2 linked regions of the Ketobacter sp. MCCC 1A13808 genome follow. The protein of the gene in region 1 binds, or shares a complex with, the protein of each later gene. Links are inferred from orthologs where the notes say so. Each region holds a gene or a part of one and is shown on either strand. Other genes may lie near its edges.

Region 1 (10,399 bases):
GAAAGGTTTGGATTTTGCCGCATTGGTGGAAGCCATTGTATTAGGACAAAAGGGCGAATAAGTGAAAGGACAGAACCAGGCAACAGTGAAATCAGCTCAGCGCAATCAGCAGTCTGCTGCGCAAGTGCCCGGGTTGGGGCGGATTCGTCTGTTGTTGATTGTATTATTACTGGTTTTGATTGCGGCAGGTTTGGTGGTGCGGCAATCATTGCATAATTGGTTGGAGCAAAATCCGATTCAGCAAATTAACGTGGTGGGCGATCTTCACCACGTTGATCAGGACAGGTTAAAAGCCGCGTTAGCTCCCTATGTTGCGGACAATTTCTTCACTGTTAATTTAGAAAAAGTGAAAAGCACAGCGGAATCTTTAGCCTGGATTGATTATGCCGATGCAAAAAAAGAATGGCCGGATACGTTGGTTGTATTGCTTCATGAACGCATTCCGGTAGCGAATTGGGGTGGTAATGAATTTTTAAGTCAAAAAGGTGAAATATTTTCTGCAGAACACGTGCAGCCTGATCCAAACTTGCCTACTTTTATAGGCAGACAAGAACAAGCGCCCGTTATTGCAGAACGATTCACAAAAATGCAGAAAATTTTAAGTGAGATCGGGCTGTCTGTGAAAAAGCTTGAATTGGAAGACAGGGTCTCTTGGAAAGCGCAACTTAACAATGGATTGGTTCTGGTAGTCGATGAACAAAACAGCTTGGAAAAATTAAAACGTTTTGTTCAGCTGTACACACTTTTCACCGACCAACAGAAGCAACAGCTTTCAAAAGTTGATTTGCGCTACGAAAACGGGCTGGCAATCAAGTGGAAGAAGAACGATGGTGACACAGACGCTGCGTAATATGTTCGGATTGGGGGACTCCCATCCGGTGAGTACACAAGAACGGTCCAGTGGAGTTGTGAGTAATATGGGTAGCCGGATGATAGTAGGGCTCGATATAGGCACCACAAAAGTAGTTACCATTGTGGGCCAGTTGAAAGGCGATGGTCATATCGAAATTATCGGCATCGGATCATGCCCTTCACGTGGTCTGAAAAAGGGCGTGGTGGTCGATATTGAGTCCACAGTGCAATCGATCCAACGAGCGATCGAAGAAGCAGAGCTGATGGCCGGGTGTCAGATCCATTCGGTCTATGTAGGCATTGCCGGTAGCCATATTCGTAGCCTTAACAGTCACGGGATCGTCGCTATCAAAGATCGCGAGGTGAACCGGGCAGATCTGGAGCGGGTCATTGATGCCGCTCAGGCTGTGCCCATCCCGGCAGATCAGAAAGTGCTGCATATTTTGCCGCAGGAATACATCATTGATTCCCAGGAGGGCATCAAAGAGCCGATGGGCATGTCCGGTGTGCGCCTGGAGTCAAAAGTTCATTTGGTCACCTGTGCCGTGAATGCAGCACAGAATATTGAACGTTGTGTGCGCCGATGCGGATTAGAAGTAGAAGATATTATTCTGGAGCAGCTGGCGTCAGCCTATGCAGTGCTGACAGACGATGAAAAAGAATTAGGTGTATGTATGGTGGATATCGGTGGCGGTACAACCGATATAGCGGTTTTCACTGAAGGCTCAATTCGTCATACAGCGGTTATACCAATAGCAGGCGATCAGGTAACAAACGACATCGCCATGGCGTTGCGAACGCCAACAGAGCATGCCAACGAGATTAAAATCAAGTACGCGTGCTGTTTGACTCAGTTGGCTGGCCCGCAGGAAACAATTCGGGTGGCAAGTGTTGGTGATCGACCTTCTCGTGAACTTTCCAGGCAGGCGTTGGCCGAAGTAGTAGAGCCTCGTTACGACGAATTGTTTTCTCTGGTGCAGGCGGAACTTCGTCGCTCAGGTTACGAAGATCTGATAGCGGCGGGTATTGTACTTACCGGAGGCTCATCGAAAATGGAAGGTGCGGTAGAGTTGGCAGAAGAAATTTTCCACATGCCGGTGCGATTGGCTTCACCTCACAGTATTCAGGGTTTAACTGAAATGGTGAAAAACCCAATATATGCCACCGGAGTCGGTTTACTGAAATATGGACAAAAACAAGTAGAGGCGGGAATCGCACAACACCCAACACCTCAGATCATAGAAGAAAGCTTTGTATCGAAAATGAAAACCTGGATAAAAGGCAATTTTTGACAGGTTACAAATAACTATTTAATCAGTTCTCAACCAAGAGAAACCATAGCGAAGGAAGGAAAGGGGAGATAGATATGTTTGAACTCGTTGACAACGTACCTCAGAACGCAGTAATAAAAGTCGTCGGTGTCGGAGGCGGTGGTGGTAATGCCGTTGAACACATGCTTTCAAATCAGGTGGACGGTGTGGATTTCATCTGCGCTAACACGGATGCCCAGGCGTTGAAAAATATGAACTCCAAAACCCTGCTGCAACTCGGTGGGGCAGTCACTAAGGGTTTGGGTGCGGGTGCGAACCCTCATGTAGGCCGGGATGCCGCTCTTGAAGATCGAGAACGCATCCGTGAAGTGCTGGAAGGCGCTGACATGGTTTTTATTACCGCAGGCATGGGTGGCGGAACAGGCACAGGTGGTGCGCCTATCGTGGCTGAAATAGCGAAAGAGATGGGCATTCTTACCGTCGCGGTCGTCACTAAGCCCTTTCCTTTCGAAGGTCGTAAGCGTATGCAAATTGCGTTGGAGGGCATGAAAGAGCTGTCCGACAACGTGGATTCATTGATTACGATTCCGAATGAAAAACTGCTGGCAGTACTTGGTCCCAAAACCAGTTTGCTCGACGCATTTAAAGCGGCGAATGATGTGTTATTGGGTGCGGTGCAGGGGATAGCCGATCTGATTATCCGCCCCGGTATGATCAACGTCGACTTTGCAGACGTTCGCACCGTTATGTCTGAGATGGGCATGGCGATGATGGGAACCGGCTTCGCAAGTGGTGAAAGTCGTGCCCGTGAAGCTGCAGAGAAAGCGATCCGCAGTCCGTTGCTGGAAGATGTGAACCTGGAAGGTGCGCGCGGTATTCTAGTGAATATCACTGCGGGCGAAAGTTTGTCGCTGGGTGAGTTCTCTGAAGTAGGCGACACGGTCGAAGAGTTCGCTTCAGACAATGCGACCGTTGTTGTGGGCACAGTAATTGATCCCAGCATGGGCGATGATCTTCGCGTCACTGTGGTGGCGACGGGGCTCGGCGCGGTGGGTGAGCAAACCACGCCGGTTCGTTCAGTTGAATCTGTGACTAAACGGTCTGCTCAGGAAGCGGTCTCAGACTATGGACGTTTTGATAAGCCAGCGGTGGAAAGGGTGCGGCGACATCAGCCTCAACCCCAGTCCGAATCACGCAGGCGTCCAGTAATGGAGACGGATGTGAACCGGGAATATCTTGATATTCCAACGTTTTTGAGACGCCAGGCCGATTAATTTGGTCAAAAAACATACGGTTTGCGGTGATTTATTTGGTGATCTTGACGAATGCTGCTAGTATTACGCCAAATTTCCGCTTTGTGCCCCGAATTTTAAACCTTAAATTGTGTGGAATGAGATGATTAGACAACGCACATTAAAAAATACAATCCGTGCAACCGGTATCGGTCTGCATACAGGCGATAAAGTGTACCTCACTTTGCGGCCTGCGCCGGTAAACACAGGCATTGTATTCTGTCGAACCGACCTGGATCCCGTGGTAACCATCCACGCGGACACCCTTAATGTAGGAGATACTACGTTATCAACTACATTGGAGAACGGGGACGTTCGAGTGTCCACTGTTGAGCATTTGATGTCGGCGTTTGCAGGTCTTGGTATCGACAATGCTTACGTTGATTTGAGTGCTTCTGAAGTCCCGATCATGGATGGCAGTGCCGGTCCCTTCGTGTTTCTGTTGCAATCCGCAGGTATTGAAGAGCAAGGTGCGTTGAAGAAATTCATCCGCATCAAGCGCCGCGTGACTGTGACGGACGGAGATAAGTCAGCGACATTCCTGCCTTTTAACGGGTTTAAAGTGGGTTTTGAGATCGACTTCGATCACCCTGTGATTAAAGCGCGTAGTCAGACAATTTCACTGGATTTTTCCAGCACATCGTTTGTGCGTGAGGTCAGCCGGGCCCGTACCTTTGGTTTTATGCGCGATATTGAGTACCTGCGTGAGCGTAATCTAGCGCTTGGTGGCAGTGTCGAAAACGCAATCGTGGTAGACGATTACCGGATTCTGAACGAAGACGGTCTTCGGTACGACGACGAGTTCGTAAAACACAAAGTATTGGATGCAATTGGCGACCTGTATTTGTTAGGCAAAAGCCTGATTGGCGAGTTTCAGGGTTATAAGTCCGGACACGCCCTGAATAATCAGCTTTTGAGAGAGTTATTGGTACAAGAAGATGCCTGGGAAATGGTCACCTTCGATGACGCCAAAACTGCGCCAATTTCCTACACCAATCCTGTGTTGGCAGCAGAGTAGTCAAAAAACCGTTACACAATCCCCCCTTTCTGCCATTAAATCCGACAATTTAGTCGGATTTAATGGCAATTTTCTTAATCTTTGCCATATTTCTCTAGAGTGTCAGCGAGCCTGATCATCGACATCGCCAGAGCGTCGTCTTTTATCTCCGCCGCCGCATCCTTGAGAGCCTGTCTGTTTCCGGCTGATACAGGTTTTGCGGTACGGGTATAACTGCGATCCATCTTTATAGGTTGCTCAGCAATTTTGATGTCGATAGTTTGCACGGCGCTGAATTTAGTGCTCTTTTTGAGTTTTGTGAGTAGCTGAGGTTGCATAAACCGGAGTTGCGTTGCTGCGGAACCAGTGCTGGTCTCTAAAACCATCGCTCCGTTGCGGTAACTGCGGATTTGACAAAAATTAGCCAGCTTGCTGGGTAGTAATTGTTTAAAAATGTGATTCAGCTCAAGAAGTTGGACGGCGTTTTCAGCAAGTGACATCACGTCCTTGTTGTGGCGCATGATTTCCCTTATATTTTTTATGGTTTGATCCATTGCCATAAGAAATCACAAAATGCTCAGAGAGTTGAGTAGTAGGGCTTTTGATTTCTTCTAATTGTGAAGCAAAAGGCCATTGAACTCTAGAGACGTAGTAATGAATGTAATTCTTTTTGATCAGAAGACGGGTCACTCTCGCCCCGTTCGTTTCCCTGCGGCTGTGTTGATGCTGGCAGTGGTCCTTTTACTGGCTGTCACTGCCGCTGGTGGTGTGGCAGCAGGTTACTTCCTGAAAGGGAATGTTGTTGCATCCGATGGTGATTTGACGATCTTGTTGAAGCAGGATATCGCCAATAACGCAGAAAGCATCAAACAAGCACAGCAATCGGCAGAAGGTCATGTATCAGCAATGACGGTGCGCATGGCTGAACTGCAGGCGCGCCTGATGCGCCTGGATGCCCTGGGCGAGCGCTTGGTTGATGTCGCCAACCTGAAGGGCGGGGAGTTCGAGTTTTCCGAGGTCCCCGCAGTCGGGGGGCCTGAAGAAGGTGAAATGGGAATTGAAGTGGAACGGCCCAGCTTTCTGAAGGATCTGGACCAATTGGCATCGGATGTAGAAACCCGTGAACGTCAGCTGGAAGTGCTGGAAAGTTTGCTTGAAAACCGCAAGATTCAAAAAGAAGTCGCCCTTGCCGGCAGACCTATTACCTGGGGCTGGTTGTCATCACGTTTCGGGCGTCGGAATGATCCTTTTACCGGGCGGGTAGCCTGGCATTCCGGCGTGGATTTCGCTGGCAAAGATGGATCTGATATCGTCTCCGTCGGTGGTGGGGTGGTGACCTGGGCGGGTGAAAGATACGGATACGGCCTGATGGTTGAAGTCAGCCACGGCGGTGGTTATGCCACGCGTTACGCCCATGCAAAAGAAATTGAAGTGCAAGTTGGCGATATTGTGAAGCAGGGTCAGGTTTTGGCAAAAATGGGTAGCACTGGCCGTTCCACAGGCCCTCATGTGCACTTTGAAGTGCGTAAAAACGGCAAAGCGGTTGACCCCTCCCGTTACGTGCTGCGGAAGCGCACATAAATACTCCCGAATCCGCTAAAATAGTCAAGAAGGCGCACCTAATACGTGCGCCTTTTCATTATTCCCCCATGTAAACGCTTTATCCTGCAGGGAAAATAACGTTAGAATTGCTGCCTTAAATTTTATTCCCTGTAAAGTGCTGGGTCTGCTGGTTTAGGTTAGACCCAACCCGTAAGGTTAGGGAACAAAGCCTCCGTTCAAAGAAGTGAAAACCTATGTTACGACCACTGTTTCGCAAGATTTTTGGTAGCAAGAATGAGCGTGAGCTCAAGCGCATGGGAAAACTGGTTGTTGAGATCTCAGCCCTGGAGGAGGAGATAAAAACCCTCTCCGACGAGCAGTTGAAGGCTAAAACAACGGAATTTCGTGCCCGTCTGGAGCAGGGCGAAACCCTGGATGCTTTGTTACCTGAAGCCTTTGCCACGGTTAGAGAGGCGAGTAGCCGTGTCATGGGGATGCGTCACTTTGATTGTCAAATGATCGGGGGCATCACGCTGCACGAAGGCAAGATCGCTGAAATGCGCACCGGTGAGGGTAAAACCCTGACTGCGACCCTGGCTGTTTATTTGAATGCGCTACCTGAAACCAGCGTTCACGTTGTAACGGTCAACGATTATTTGGCTCAGCGGGATGCGGATTGGATGCGGCCGTTGTATGAGTTTCTGGGCTTATCGGTCGGGGTGATCTTATCCCAGCAGGATTCAGAATCGAAGCGAGCAGCCTACGCATGTGATATTACCTACGGTACCAATAATGAATTTGGATTTGATTACCTGCGTGACAACATGGCCTTCACCCTGGAGGACCGGGCTCAGGGGCCACTGGCGTTCGCTGTAGTAGACGAAGTCGACTCCATACTCATAGATGAGGCACGTACGCCATTGATCATCTCCGGGCCCAGTGAAGACAGCTCGGAGCTCTATAAGAAGATCAATGTATTAATACCTAAGCTGCAACGCGGGTATGAAGAGAACCCGGACGGCAATCCGGAAGAAGGCCCGTCGGGGCATTTTACTATTGATGAAAAAAACCGTCAGGTAGAACTGACAGAAGAAGGCCATCAATATGTAGAAGATTTGCTGATTGAATACAACTTATTGAACGACGGGGAAAGTTTATATGCCCCCAATAATTTGAATCTACTGCATCATGTACACGCGGCATTAAAAGCACACAGTTTGTTTCAACGTGATGTTGATTATATCGTTCAGAATAACCAGATCGTCATTGTGGACGAACACACTGGGCGCACAATGGCGGGGCGCCGCTGGTCTGATGGTATCCACCAGGCCGTAGAAGCAAAAGAAGGCGTGAATATTCAATCGGAAAATCAAACGCTGGCTTCAACCACTTTCCAGAATTACTTCCGTTTGTATAACAAGCTATCGGGTATGACCGGTACTGCTGATACCGAAGCATTTGAATTTCACCAAATCTATGGTTTGGATGTGATCGTTATTCCCACCAATAAACCCATGGTGCGAAAGGACGAGAACGATTTGATCTATATGAGCGTTGAAGAAAAATACGACGCGATCATTGAAGATATCAAAGGCGTTGTCGAGGAGAATCGACCAGTGCTGGTGGGTACCGCGTCAATTGAGAGTTCTGAGTATTTGTCGAAGGTTCTGACCAAGCAAAAAATCCCCCACAAGGTTTTGAACGCGAAATTTCATGCTCAGGAAGCCGAAATTATTTCGCAAGCAGGTCGTGCCGGGTCGATTACGATTGCAACCAATATGGCCGGACGTGGAACGGATATTGTTCTGGGCGGTAACTGGCAGGTAGAAGTGGACGCGATGGCGTCTCCCACCGAGCAGGACATTGCGGCCGCCAAGCAGGCCTGGAAGGATCGTAACCAGGCAGTAAAAGACGCGGGGGGGTTGCATATAATTGGCACGGAGCGTCATGAATCCCGCCGAATAGATAACCAGTTGCGCGGCCGTTCCGGTCGGCAGGGCGACCCGGGGTCCACCCGCTTCTTCCTGTCGCTGGAAGATAATCTGATGCGCATTTTCGCGTCGGACAAAGTCAAAGGCCTGATGCAATCATTGGGAATGGAAAAAGGCGAAGCAATAGAGCACCGTTGGGTGACAAAATCTATCGAGAATGCGCAGAAGAAAGTGGAAGGGCGCAATTTTGATATTCGTAAATCGCTGCTTGAATACGACGATGTTGCCAACGATCAGCGCCGAGTTGTGTACGAACAGCGTAATGATATTCTGCATGCAGAGGATTTATCTGAAAACATCAAAGCCATTCGGGTGGATGTCGTCAACGATTTTATCAGTGGATACATACCGCCTCAGAGCATGGAAGAACAGTGGGAAGTGGCTGAGCTGGAAAAAGCACTGGAATCTGATTTCCGGGTTCCAATGCCCATCCAAAGTTGGCTTGACGAAGACAAGACGCTACACGAAGAAAGCCTGCGCCAGAAAATTATCGACATTCTGGAGCAGGCGTACGCGACCAAAGAAGCCAATCTGGGTGATGAAGCCCATGTCATGCGTCAGCTTGAAAAACATGTGATGTTGGCGACCCTGGATCGATTGTGGAAAGAACACTTATCCAATATGGATCACCTGCGTCAGGGCATTCATCTGCGCGGTTATGCACAAAAGAATCCGAAACAGGAGTATAAGCGGGAAGCGTTTGAGCTATTTCAGATGTTTCTGGAGAACGTTAAGCTGGAGGTGATACGTATCCTCACCACGGTGGAACTGCGGCGTCAGGAAGAAGTGGAAGAATTGGAGCGACAACGGCGCGCTGCTGCTGAACGTGACATAAAGCTACAGCATGCGGACGCCTCGGCAACGGAAGAACCGCCAGAGGTTGCTGATCCCTCCCATACGCCGTTTCAGCGCCAGGATCGTAAAGTAGGGCGTAATGAGCCTTGTCCCTGTGGCTCTGGCAAGAAATACAAACACTGTCACGGCCAGTTAGAATAAGCACCAAGCCGGCTTTTCAAAATAATATTAAGGGGCTGTATCAGCCCCTTTTTCAATTCACATCAGGAGAACAATCATGGCGGTCGGAGCAGACACGTTTCCCGAAATGCACCCGGTAAAAGGCTTTCGCCTGGGCGCTACCAAAGCTGGAATTAAAAAGCCGGACCGACGGGATCTAGTGATGATGGAAGCCTTGGCAGGCAGTACCATCGCGGGTACGTTCACACTCAATGCGTTTTGTGCAGCACCGGTTACTGTTTGCAAACGTAATTTAATGTCACTGGGTGGCGCCGCGCAGCAAAACGTGTTTCTGATCACCAACACGGGCTATGCCAATGCAGGAACCGGCACGCAGGGAATGGCCAACGCCGAATCGGTATGCCAGCATTTAGCGGAGCAGGTTTCCGTTCCGGTGAATCACATTTTCCCTTTTTCCACTGGCGTCATTGGTGAGCCCTTGCCTGTGGACCGCGTGGTTGCGGGCATACCCGATGCCATCAACAGGCTGTCGGAGTCCGGTTGGGCTGATGCGGCGGTTGGCATCATGACCACGGATACCCGGGCAAAAGGCGCTTCCGTACAGCTCAATCTGCAGGGCAAAGTGGTGACCATAACCGGTATCTCAAAAGGTGCCGGCATGATCAAGCCGAATATGGCAACCATGCTGGGTTATGTCGCGACCGATGCGGCCGTGGCACCCGACTTGTTGCAACTTTTGGCATCCCAGGCAACGCAGGCTTCATTCAACTCCATTACGGTCGACAGTGACACTTCCACCAACGATAGCTGCCTGCTGGTCGCGACTGGCCAATCCGGAGTAACCATATCCGAATCCGCTGTAGATGATCTGGAAGCGTTCAGCACGGCATTACAGTCGGTCTTTCTGCAGTTAGCGCATGCCATCATCCGTGACGGTGAAGGTGCCACTAAATTTGTTGCGGTTCAGGTTGAGCAGGCCCGCTCGGCAGACGAAGCCCGGGAAGTCGCCTATACCATTGCCCATTCTCCACTGATCAAAACTGCGTTGTTTGCTTGTGACCCGAACTGGGGGCGAATCCTGGCGGCAGTCGGGCGAGCTCCGATACCGGATCTGGCGGTGGAGGGCGTGTCGGTTTATCTCAATCATGTGTTGATTGCTGAGCAGGGCGGGGTTGCGGCAAGTTATACCGAAGCGGCGGGCTCTGCCGAAATGCAGAAAGAAGAAATCACCATCCGGGTCGGACTCAGCCGTGGTGATGCGCAGGCAACAATCTGGACTACGGACCTGTCCTACGATTATGTAAAAATCAATGCCGATTACCGGTCCTGATTGATGAAACGAGTCCATGTCGTCGCGGCGGTAATTGAGGGAGACGCTGATCGGCGGCAGCATCAAATACTGTTGGCCAGACGTCCGGATCATTTGCACCAAGGCGGAAAATGGGAGTTTCCTGGAGGAAAAGTGGAACCGGGCGAATC
Region 2 (10,505 bases), on another replicon or contig:
AACTGATGGCAGCCAAGCTAAAAGAGTTAAGCGCAGAGCGAGCTTTGATTGTGGCGGCTGAAGTGAGTGAGAATGTTTATCTTGCTTCGCGTAACTTGCCGAAAGTTGAGGTTTGTGATGTGCATGCAGTGGACCCTGTTAGCCTGATAGCTCATGACAAAGTGATCATCACAGTAGATGCGCTTAAGAAGATCGAGGAGCAGCTGGCATGAACCAGGAACGACTTTTTAAGGTTTTGAGAGCACCTCATATTTCTGAGAAAGCTACTCTGGTTGCCGATCAAAGTAACCAGTTCGTATTTAAGGTTGCTACTGATGCCACCAAGGCTGAAGTTAAAGCTGCTGTAGAGAAAATGTGGGACGTTAAAGTTAAGTCTGTGCAAACTTTGCTTGTTAAAGGCAAGGCGAAGCGATTCGGTCGCGGCATGGGGAAACGGTCCGATTGGAAGAAAGCCTATGTGTCTCTGCAAGATGGCTTTGATATCGACTTTCTCGGCGCAGAGTGATTAAGGAGTAGAGATCATGGCATTGGTTAAAGCTAAACCTACATCACCCGGTCGCCGCTTTGTTGTAAAAGTTGTTAATCCGGATTTGCATAAGGGTGCGCCGCACGGCCCGTTATTGGATACGAACTCCAAAAAAGGTGGACGTAACAACACCGGGCGAATCACGACCCGACACAAGGGTGGCGGCCACAAGCAGCACTACCGAATTGTCGACTTTAAACGTGACAAAGACGGTATTCCTGGCACAGTTGAGCGTTTGGAGTATGATCCTAACCGGTCTGCCCACATTGCGCTTATCAAGTTTGCAGATGGCGAACGGCGTTACATTATCGCACCTAAGGGCCTGGCTGTTGACGCTCAGGTGTTAAGTGGGCAGGACGCGCCAATTAAAGTTGGCAACTGTTTGCCGATGCGCAATATACCAGTCGGTAGCGTGGTTCACTGCATCGAGTTGAAACCCGGTAAGGGTGCTCAGATGGTCAGAAGTGCAGGTGGTTCTGCTCAGTTGCTTGCTCGTGATGGCGCTTATGTGACATTACGGCTTCGCTCCGGCGAAATGCGCAAGGTGTTGGCGGATTGCAAAGCCACGATTGGCGAGGTAGGCAATTCAGAGCATAGCTTGGCATCGCTTGGAAAGGCCGGTGCAAAAAGATGGCGCGGTGTTCGTCCAACGGTTCGAGGCGTAGCCATGAACCCGGTTGATCACCCGCACGGTGGTGGTGAAGGTCGTACATCAGGTGGTCGCCATCCGGTAACGCCTTGGGGTGTGTCCACTAAAGGTCACAAAACACGTAAGAATAAGCGCACGAATAAGTTGATTGTTCGTCGTCGCGGTTCGAAATCGTAATACGGATAAGAGGTATTTATTGTGCCACGTTCATTGAAGAAAGGTCCGTTCATCGACGAACATCTTTTGAAGAAAGTGGAAGAAGCTGCAGAAGCTAATTCGCGCAAGCCGATAAAGACATGGTCGCGTCGATCAATGATTCTTCCAGACATGGTGGGCCTCACTATTGCGGTTCACAATGGTCGCCAACATGTTCCAGTTATCGTATCTGAGCACATGGTTGGTCATAAATTAGGTGAATTTGCAGCTACCCGTACTTATCGGGGACACGTTGCAGATAAAAAGGCTAAACGCTAAGGGGTGCAGTGATGGAAACAGCAGCTAGATTACGCAGCGCATTGATTTCTGCACAGAAAATGCGGTTAGTCGCCGATCAGGTTCGTGGTCAGAAGGTTGACCAGGCTTTGAATATACTGGCATTTAGCCCGAAGAAAGCAGCACACCTGGTAAAAAAGGTTTTGGAATCTGCGATTGCTAACGCTGAGCATAACGATGGCGCGGACGTTGACGAATTAAGGGTTTCAGAGATTTTTGTTGACGAAGCCATGACGATGAAGCGCATTCGTCCTCGTGCTAAAGGGCGCGCTGATCGTATCATGAAGAGAACTTGCCATATCACGGTCAAGGTATCTGACAACTAGGAGACAGACCAGATGGGTCAGAAAGTTCATCCGACCGGGATACGTTTGGGAATCGTTAAAAAGCATACTTCAACATGGTATGCCTCTCCCAAGCAGTACTCAGGTTATTTGCTAACAGACTTAAAAGTACGTGAGTATCTTTTCGATAAGCTGAAATCAGCTTCCGTAAGTCGAATCGAGATCGAGCGTCCTGCTGAGAACGCGCGTATTACTATCAAAACGGCTCGGCCTGGCATAGTGATCGGTAAAAAAGGCGAAGACGTAGAAAAGCTGCGTCGTGAATTGTCTCAGATGATGGGCGTGCCTGTGCATGTCAATATCGAGGAAGTTCGTAAGCCCGAACTGGATGCTCGTCTGGTTTCAGAAAGTATTGCCTCGCAGCTTGAGCGTCGAGTTATGTTTCGGCGAGCCATGAAGCGAGCGGTGCAGAATGCAATTCGCTTAGGCGCTAAAGGAATTAAAGTCCAGGTATCTGGGCGATTGGGTGGAGCGGAGATCGCGCGAACTGAATGGTATCGTGAAGGTCGAGTGCCTCTTCATACACTACGTGCAGACATCGATTATGCTACTTCGCGTGCGGAAACCACTTACGGCACCATTGGTGTGAAAGTGTGGATCTTCAAAGGCGAGATTCTAGATGGTGATCTGGACCAACCTGAAGAGCAAAAAGCAAGCGCACCAAAACGTACACGTGCTAGCTAAGGGTCAAGAAGATGTTACAGCCTAAACGCACCAAATTTAGAAAGCAGCATAAAGGCCGCAACCGTGGCCTGGCTCAGGCCGGTAATAAGGTTTCATTTGGAACCATCGGTTTGAAAGCTGTGAGTCGAGGACGACTGACTGCCAGACAAATTGAAGCCGCGCGACGTGCAATGACTCGTCATGTAAAGCGGGGCGGTAAGATCTGGATTCGGGTCTTTCCTGACAAGCCGATTACAGAGAAGCCTCTTGAGGTTCGTCAAGGTAAAGGTAAAGGTAATGTTGAGTACTGGGTAGCGGAGATCCGCCCCGGAAAGATGTTGTATGAGATGGAAGGCGTTGATGAAGCAATTGCTCGTGAAGCTTTCCAGTTGGCAGCTGCTAAGTTGCCTATTCAGACAACTGTGGTAACGCGGACGGTGATGTGATGAGCGCTAGTGATTTAAGGCAAAAATCGGAATCTGAGCTCAATGAGCATTTGCTGGGTTTGTTGCGCGAGCAGTTCGAGAATCGCATGAAACTGGCTACTGGCCAGCTGGGACAACCCCATATAATCAAGCAAACTCGTCGCGATATAGCTCGCACTAAAACGATTTTGGCAGAAAAGAAGCAGGGTAATTGAGAATGACAGAAGCTACTGCGAAAACTAAGCGTACTCATACCGGCAAGGTAGTGAGTAACAAAGGTGACAAATCCGTCACTGTAATGGTAGAGCGCAAAGTTAAACACCCTGTTTATGGAAAGTTTGTGCGCCGTTCTACCAAGTTTCATGCTCACGATGAAGCTAACGAGTGTAATGCGGGGGATACAGTCACTATTGAAGAGTGTCGTCCGTTGTCGAAAACCAAGTGCTGGCGCTTGGTGAGCATTGTTGAGAGAGCAAAGATTTAGTCTTTGAAAGCTCTTGGAATTTAATTTTGGAGACTGGCAATGATTCAGACCCAAACTGTACTACAGGTTGCTGATAACAGCGGTGCTCGCCGGGTGCAATGTATTAAAGTGCTTGGTGGTTCTCATCGTCGCTATGCGCGAATCGGTGACGTAATTAAAGTTTCGGTTAAGGAAGCGATTCCTCGAGGCAAAGTTAAGAAAGGCGATGTAATGAACGCTGTTGTAGTTCGCACTTGCCAAGGTGTTCGGCGTCAGGACGGCTCTCTGATCCGTTTCGATGAGAATGCCGCGGTATTGTTGAATGCGAATCGACAGCCCATCGGTACACGTATCTTCGGGCCTGTAACTCGTGAGCTTCGCGGTGATCAGTTTATGAAGATTATTTCTTTAGCCCCCGAAGTGTTATAAGGCTGAGGTAATCAATATGTTAAAGATCAAACGCAATGACGAAGTAGTTATCATCGCTGGCCGTGATAAGGGTAAGCGGGGCAAGGTTCTTAAAGTGTTGGAAGGTAAGTTGCTCATTAGCGGTATTAATATCGTTAAGAAGCACCAAAAGCCGAACCCACAAAAAGGCGCTGCTGGTGGCATAGTTGAAAAAGAGGCCCCTATACAGGTTTCAAACGTTGCCATATTCAACCCACAGACCCAAAAAGCGGATCGTGTTGGATTTAAATTCCTTGAGGATGGCAAGAAGGTTCGTTGTTTTAAATCAACGAACGAAGTCATTGAGGAGCAGGCGTAAGCCTGAAGGTTACGGGTTATAGCAATGAGCAGATTGAAAGAAGTCTACAAGAACGAGATCGTATCAAAGCTGCAAGAGCAGTTTTCATACAAGAGCGTAATGGAAGTTCCTAAAATCACTAAAATCACACTGAACATGGGTGTGGGTGAAGCCGCAGCAGATAAAAAAGCGATTGATGGTGCTGTTGCTGATATGGCGCTTATTAGCGGCCAAAAGCCGCTCGTTACTAACGCTAGAAAGTCAGTAGCGGGTTTTAAAATCCGTGAGGGCTGGCCGATCGGCGCGAAGGTCACGCTTCGTGGTGAGCGTATGTACGAATTCCTGGATCGTCTGGTTTCGATGGCTATCCCGCGTATCCGTGATTTTCGGGGCTTAAATCCTAAGTCATTCGATGGCCGTGGCAATTACAGCATGGGGATCAAAGAGCAAATCGTATTCCCTGAAATCGAGTATGACAAGATCGACAAGATTCGCGGTATGGATATCACCATCACTACCACAGCGAAGTCTAATGAAGAAGGCAGAGCGTTGCTCGAAGCCTTTCAGTTCCCGCTAAAGAAATAGGTGAAATAGAATGGCAAAGGTTTCAATGATCGAGCGTGAAAAAAAGCGCCAAATCACGGTAGCAAAATTCGCCAAGAAGCGTGCGGAGCTGAAAGCGATCATAAATGATCCGAATAGCAGCGAAGAAGAGCGCTGGGAAGCACAGCTGAAATTGCAAAAGCAACCTAGAAATGCATCTCCAGCGCGTTTGCGTAATCGTTGTGGTATTACAGGCCGTCCACACGGCTTTTATCGCAAGTTTGGTTTAGCACGTAACAAGTTGCGTGAAGCTGCGATGCGCGGAGATGTTCCCGGCCTGGTTAAGTCCAGCTGGTAATTACGGTTTACGGAGCATTAAATCATGAGTATGCAAGATCCTTTATCGGATATGTTGACACGAATTCGCAACGGGCAAATGGCTAAGAAGGCCACTGTTGCCATGCCTTCTTCGAAAACCAAAATTGCGGTCGCGAAAGTACTGCAAGACGAAGGTTATATCGCAGGTTACTCCGTTGAAGGCGATAAGATTCCAGAGTTAACAGTAGAGCTGAAGTACTTTGAAGGCAAAGCTGTTATTGAAGAAATAAAACGCGTAAGCCGGCCAGGACTGCGCATTTATAAGTCAAACGACTCTATACCTAAGGTGATGGGTGGGCTGGGTGTAGCCATTGTATCCACCGATAGGGGCGTTATGACTGATCGAGCTGCTCGCGCTGCCGGCGTCGGTGGTGAAGTGCTTTGTTACGTATCTTAATAGGTGGTCAGCGATGTCACGTGTAGCTAAAAGCCCTATTGAAATTCCTTCTGGCGTGAATTTTAGCCAGAGCGGTCAGGAATTGACGGTTAAGGGTTCTAAGGGCGAATTGAAACTGAACGTCCACCCGCTGGTCCTAGTGGAAGTGGAAGGTAGTGTAGTACAGGTCAAGCCGCATGCAGAAAGCCAGGAAGCATGGGCGATGGCAGGTACATTCCGATCTCTGGTTAACAACATGGTCACGGGTGTTAATTCGGGTTTTGAGAGAAAATTAGAGCTGATTGGTGTAGGTTACCGGGCTCAAGCCAAAGGCAATGTTCTGAGTTTGACGCTGGGTTTTTCGCACCCTGTCGAATATCAACTGCCTGAAGGTGTCACAGCGGAAACACCGACTCAAACTGAAGTGGTGTTGAAGAGCGCGAACAAGCAGTTGCTTGGTCAGGTCGCAGCAAACGTGCGGGCCTTTCGCCCACCTGAGCCGTATAAAGGTAAAGGTGTTCGCTATTCTGATGAACAAGTTCTTCGCAAAGAAGCGAAGAAGAAATAATTGGTGAGATGACAGTAGCCATGAATGACAAAAAATTTGCGCGTTTGCGCCGGGCGAAACGCACCAGAATGAAGATTCGCGAGTTGAATCAGACCCGTTTGACGGTAAATCGGACTGGCAAACATATTTACGCTCAGGTGATTTCCACTGACGGCAGTAATGTGATCGTTAGTGCGTCAACCAACGAGAAAGGTTTTCAGGGAGCGACCAGCAACCGTGATGCAGCAGCAGCCATTGGTTCGTTGATAGCTGAACGCGCCAAAGAAAAGGGCGTTACCAAAGTAGCGTTTGATCGATCCGGGTTTAAATATCACGGTCGGGTTCAAGCATTGGCAGATGCAGCGCGTGAAGGCGGCCTTGAGTTTTAAAGGGTATTGAAATGGCAAAAGTTGAAGATAAAAACGAAGGTTTCCAGGAAAAATTAGTCCAGGTAAACCGCGTTGCTAAAGTGGTCAAGGGCGGACGGATATTCGGTTTCACCGCGTTGACCGTAGTTGGCGATGGCAACGGCAAAGTGGGCTTTGGAAGTGGTAAGGCTCGCGAAGTACCGGTTGCGATCCAAAAGGCTCTTGAAGCGGCCCGGCGTAACATGGTCTCGGTCGAGCTGAATGGCACGACCCTGCAACATCAGATCAAGGCGCAACATGGGTCCTCAAAGGTCTATCTTCAGCCAGCATCCGATGGTACCGGCATTATTGCCGGAGGCGCAATGCGTGCGGTTTTAGAGGTTGCAGGTGTTCAAAACGTTCTGGCGAAGTGCTACGGCTCAACTAATCCAATGAACGTGGTACGTGCAACCGTTAAAGGTTTGGCCTCTATGAAGTCTCCTGAAGACGTGGCAGCCAAGCGTGGGAAGAGCGTAGAAGAAATTCTGGGATAAGAACCATGAGCAAGAACACCATCAAAGTAACACAGACTAAAAGCTCAATCGGCCGTGTCGAAAGCCATAAAGCAAGCCTTCGAGGTTTGGGTCTTCGGCGCATAGGGCATACTGTTGAAGTGGAAGATACAGCTTCGGTTCGCGGTATGGTCAATAAGGTGTATTACATGGTTCGTGTTGAGGGTGAATGACATGAGATTAAATAGCTTGAGTCCGGCAACTGGTTCCAAACCAAGTGCAAAGCGACGCGGCCGCGGTATCGGTAGTGGGCTGGGTAAAACAGGTGGACGTGGTGTGAAAGGTCAGACTTCTCGCTCCGGTGGCACTGTTAAGCCAGGTTTCGAAGGTGGTCAGATGCCAATTCAGCGTCGTTTGCCGAAGTTTGGCTTTACCTCGCAAAAAGCATTGATTACTCAAGAAGTGCGTTTGTCCGAGTTGGCAAAAGTTGAAAGCGATGTGGTTGATTTGGGAGCTCTTCAAGCTGCAGGGATTATCCGACGTAGTACCAAGTTCGCCAAGGTCGTACTATCCGGTGAGATAAACAAAGCGGTTACCTTAAAGGGAATTCCAGCAACTAAAGGCGCAAAAGCTGCGATTGAAGCTGCTGGTGGAAAAGTAGAGGAATAGAATGGCAACCAAGCCCCAGCAAACCGGCATGCCGAACGCAAATTCTGCGGGAATGGGAGAACTTTGGGCTCGTCTCAAGTTTTTGTTCTTCGCAATTTTGATTTATCGCATTGGGGCGCACATTCCTGTACCTGGTATCGACCCGGTACAGTTGCAGAACCTGTTCAATCAGCAACAAGACACGATTCTTAGCCTGTTTAACATGTTCTCAGGTGGTGCTTTAGAGCGTATGTCTATTCTGGCATTGGGGATAATGCCTTATATATCAGCCTCTATAATCATGCAGTTGCTTACTGCGGTCAGTCCTCAGTTGGAGCAACTGAAGAAAGAAGGAGAGGCGGGCCGACGCAAGATTTCACAATATACCCGATATGGCACTCTGGGTTTGGCGACCTTGCAGTCTCTGGGTATGGCCATGGCACTGCAGAGTCAAGGAGTTACCTTGACCGTTGGTTTCAGTTGGCTCTTCCCTGCTGTCGTTGCGTTGACAACAGGCACGATGTTTTTGATGTGGGTCGGTGAGCAAGTCACGGAGCGCGGGATTGGTAATGGTATTTCGATGATCATCTTCGCGGGTATTGTTGCGGGCCTTCCGCAAGCCATTGGTCAGGCTTTGGAGGCTACCCGTCAGGGAGAGCTGAATATCGCCGTGTTACTGGTATTGGCTGTTGTTGCTGTGGTGGTAGTTTTCTTTGTAGTGTTTATGGAGCGGGCGCAAAGGCGGATAACGATTAACTACGCCCGTCGCCAGCAAGGCAAAAAGATGTTTGCTGCGCAGCAGTCTCATCTGCCAATGAAAATCAATATGGCCGGTGTTATTCCACCGATATTTGCAACGAGTATTTTACTTTTCCCTGCAAGTATCGGTCAGTGGTTCGGTGAGAACGAAAATATGGCGTGGTTGCAAGAAGTCTCTTTGGCACTGAGCCCGGGCCAGCCGCTGTATTTATTGCTTTTCGCTTTGCTTATTGTGTTTTTCTGTTACTTCTATACGGCGATTATGTTTAATCCCAAGGACGTAGCGGATAACTTGAAAAAATCTGGCGCTTTTGTACCTGGGATTCGTCCCGGAGAGCAAACCGCCAAATACATCGACGGGGTGTTAGGTCGTTTGACATTGGTCGGCGCGTTGTACATCACGCTGGTGTGTCTGTTACCACAGGGCTTACAAGCGTTTGGTAATGTCCCGTTCTATTTAGGCGGTACGTCGCTACTGATCGTTGTCGTTGTGGTTATGGACTTTATGGCGCAGGTACAAAGTCACCTGATGTCCAAGCAATACGAGTCCTTGATGAAGAAAGCAAACCTGAAAGGCTACGGCGGAACCGGCCTAGTTCGATAAGGTTTACCCTAAGCTTATTTGGAGTTTGACATGAAAGTTCAGGCATCAGTAAAGAAGATTTGCCGTAACTGCAAGATAGTACGTCGCAAAGGCGCTGTACGCGTGATATGCAGTTCTGAGCCCCGCCATAAGCAGCGCCAGGGCTAAATTTAAACCTCGCGAAAAAGACAAAGATCTAAATAGTTGATTTTTGTGCGCTGTAAAGATATTCTTTGCGCCCTTTCGCGGCTGATAAACAGTATTTGAAGCTCGAGTAAATGGAGTAAGTTGAATGGCCCGTATAGCAGGCGTCAATATTCCTGATAACAAGCATGCGGTTATCTCGTTAACCTACATATTTGGTGTTGGGAACACAAAGGCAAAAGCTATTTGTGAATCGGTTGGTATTAATCCAGCTATGAAGATCAGAGAGTTGACGGATGAGCAGCTTGACGCTGTGCGTAATGAAGTTGCTAAGCATCCAACTGAAGGCGATTTGCGTCGAGAAGTATCTATGAACATTAAGCGTCTCATGGATCTTGGCTGCTATCGCGGGCTGCGACATCGTCGCAGTTTGCCAGTTCGTGGTCAGCGCACAAAAACAAATGCGCGTACCCGCAAAGGTCCACGCAAGGCAATTCGTAAGTAATAGCGCAACGTTCAGGAATTAATTGAGATGGCTAAGGCGAAAGCGACAGCGCGTACGCGTAAGAAAGTTAAAAAGTCAGTTGTTGATGGAGTGGCTCATATCCACGCTTCATTTAACAATACTATCATCACACTGTCCGACCGGCAGGGCAACGCTTTGTCCTGGGCGACAGCAGGTGGTTGTGGCTTCCGTGGTTCACGAAAGAGTACACCCTTCGCAGCACAGGTAGCAGCTGAGAAAGCTGGTCTTGCAGCCCAGGAATATGGTTTGAAGAATCTGGAAGTGATGGTAAAGGGTCCAGGACCAGGCCGTGAATCAGCGGTCCGCGCATTGCACTCGTGTGGATATAAAATTAACAGCATAACTGACGTGACGCCGATACCCCATAATGGGTGTCGTCCGCCGAAGAAACGTCGAGTTTAACGGGAGTACCATTCATGGCAAGGTATTTAGGCCCTAAATGTAAATTGTCCCGTCGTGAAGGAACAGACCTCGGACTTAAAAGTGGTGTTCGTGCTTATGAAAGCAAATGCCGCTCAGAAAAAGCGCCCGGGATGCACGGTGATCGCCGTGGTCGGCTTTCCGATTACGGCACGCAATTACGAGAGAAACAAAAAGTGCGCCGCATTTATGGTGTGCTAGAGCGTCAATTCCGGAATTATTATTCTGAAGCAGCCCGTCGTAAAGGCGCAACAGGCGAAAACTTACTGCAGTTGCTAGAAGGTCGGCTCGATAACGTAGTTTACCGTATGGGTTTCGGTTCTACTCGATCAGAAGCACGGCAACTGGTTAGTCATAAGTCTATTGTCGTTAATGGGCAAACGGTAAACGTGCCTTCTTTCCAGGTTAGTCCTGG

The links.
Region 2: the proteins of secA (region 1) and secY are in contact, whole or in part, in a crystal structure (PDB 3DIN), measured with the Thermotoga maritima proteins. The link is inferred for Ketobacter sp. MCCC 1A13808 from one-to-one orthologs. Residues at the interface, in WP_004082002.1 of Thermotoga maritima: Glu261, Ala262, Arg263, Lys300, Ala301, Arg302, Thr303, Ile304, Ile305, Leu323, Tyr324, Asp325, Pro326, Val329, Ser330, Tyr333, Ile336, Lys340, Phe345, Val349, Glu363, Phe364, Tyr374, Ser375, Gly376, Gly377, Glu393, Ile395, Thr482, Ser483; in WP_004081795.1 of Thermotoga maritima: Glu108, Gly109, Glu110, Glu111, Ala236, Glu237, Arg238, Arg239, Ile240, Thr241, Ile242, Gln243, Tyr244, Ala245, Arg246, Arg247, Val248, Thr249, Gly250, Arg251, Arg252, Val253, Tyr254, Gly256, Ala257, Ser258, Thr259, Tyr260, Leu261, Pro262.

Annotation. Positions count from the first base shown.
Region 1 is NZ_VRKW01000001.1:806,623-817,021, reverse strand. Bases 5,827-9,141 are described here. They hold secA (preprotein translocase subunit SecA), read left to right. Parts: upstream 5,827-6,208; coding sequence 6,209-8,941; downstream 8,942-9,141. Other genes in these bases: argJ (bifunctional glutamate N-acetyltransferase/amino-acid acetyltransferase ArgJ), read left to right, coding at 9,018-9,141; FT643_RS03470 (M23 family metallopeptidase), read left to right, coding at 5,827-5,993. In the rest of the region: FT643_RS03500 (D-alanine--D-alanine ligase), read left to right, coding at 1-61; FT643_RS03495 (cell division protein FtsQ/DivIB), read left to right, coding at 62-850; cell division protein FtsA, read left to right, coding at 918-2,144; cell division protein FtsZ, read left to right, coding at 2,219-3,397; lpxC (UDP-3-O-acyl-N-acetylglucosamine deacetylase), read left to right, coding at 3,519-4,433; FT643_RS03475 (DUF721 domain-containing protein), read right to left, coding at 4,508-4,972; more of FT643_RS03470, read left to right, coding at 5,067-5,826; more of argJ, read left to right, coding at 9,142-10,250; FT643_RS03455 (Nudix family hydrolase), read left to right, coding at 10,254-10,399. UniProt on the Escherichia coli protein: Required for protein export, interacts with the SecYEG preprotein conducting channel.
Region 2 is NZ_VRKW01000019.1:1,796-12,300, forward strand. What follows is about bases 7,015-9,850. They hold secY (preprotein translocase subunit SecY), read left to right. Parts: upstream 7,015-7,680; coding sequence 7,681-9,021; downstream 9,022-9,850. Other genes in these bases: rpsE (30S ribosomal protein S5), read left to right, coding at 7,015-7,052; rpmD (50S ribosomal protein L30), read left to right, coding at 7,058-7,243; rplO (50S ribosomal protein L15), read left to right, coding at 7,245-7,679; rpmJ (50S ribosomal protein L36), read left to right, coding at 9,052-9,168; rpsM (30S ribosomal protein S13), read left to right, coding at 9,293-9,649. Also shown: rplD (50S ribosomal protein L4), read left to right, coding at 1-212; rplW (50S ribosomal protein L23), read left to right, coding at 209-505; rplB (50S ribosomal protein L2), read left to right, coding at 522-1,352; rpsS (30S ribosomal protein S19), read left to right, coding at 1,374-1,649; rplV (50S ribosomal protein L22), read left to right, coding at 1,661-1,993; rpsC (30S ribosomal protein S3), read left to right, coding at 2,006-2,695; rplP (50S ribosomal protein L16), read left to right, coding at 2,707-3,120; rpmC (50S ribosomal protein L29), read left to right, coding at 3,120-3,314; rpsQ (30S ribosomal protein S17), read left to right, coding at 3,317-3,583; rplN (50S ribosomal protein L14), read left to right, coding at 3,623-3,991; rplX (50S ribosomal protein L24), read left to right, coding at 4,008-4,328; rplE (50S ribosomal protein L5), read left to right, coding at 4,353-4,892; rpsN (30S ribosomal protein S14), read left to right, coding at 4,903-5,208; rpsH (30S ribosomal protein S8), read left to right, coding at 5,233-5,625; rplF (50S ribosomal protein L6), read left to right, coding at 5,639-6,172; rplR (50S ribosomal protein L18), read left to right, coding at 6,193-6,540; and 3 more genes. UniProt on the Escherichia coli protein: The central subunit of the protein translocation channel SecYEG. Consists of two halves formed by TMs 1-5 and 6-10.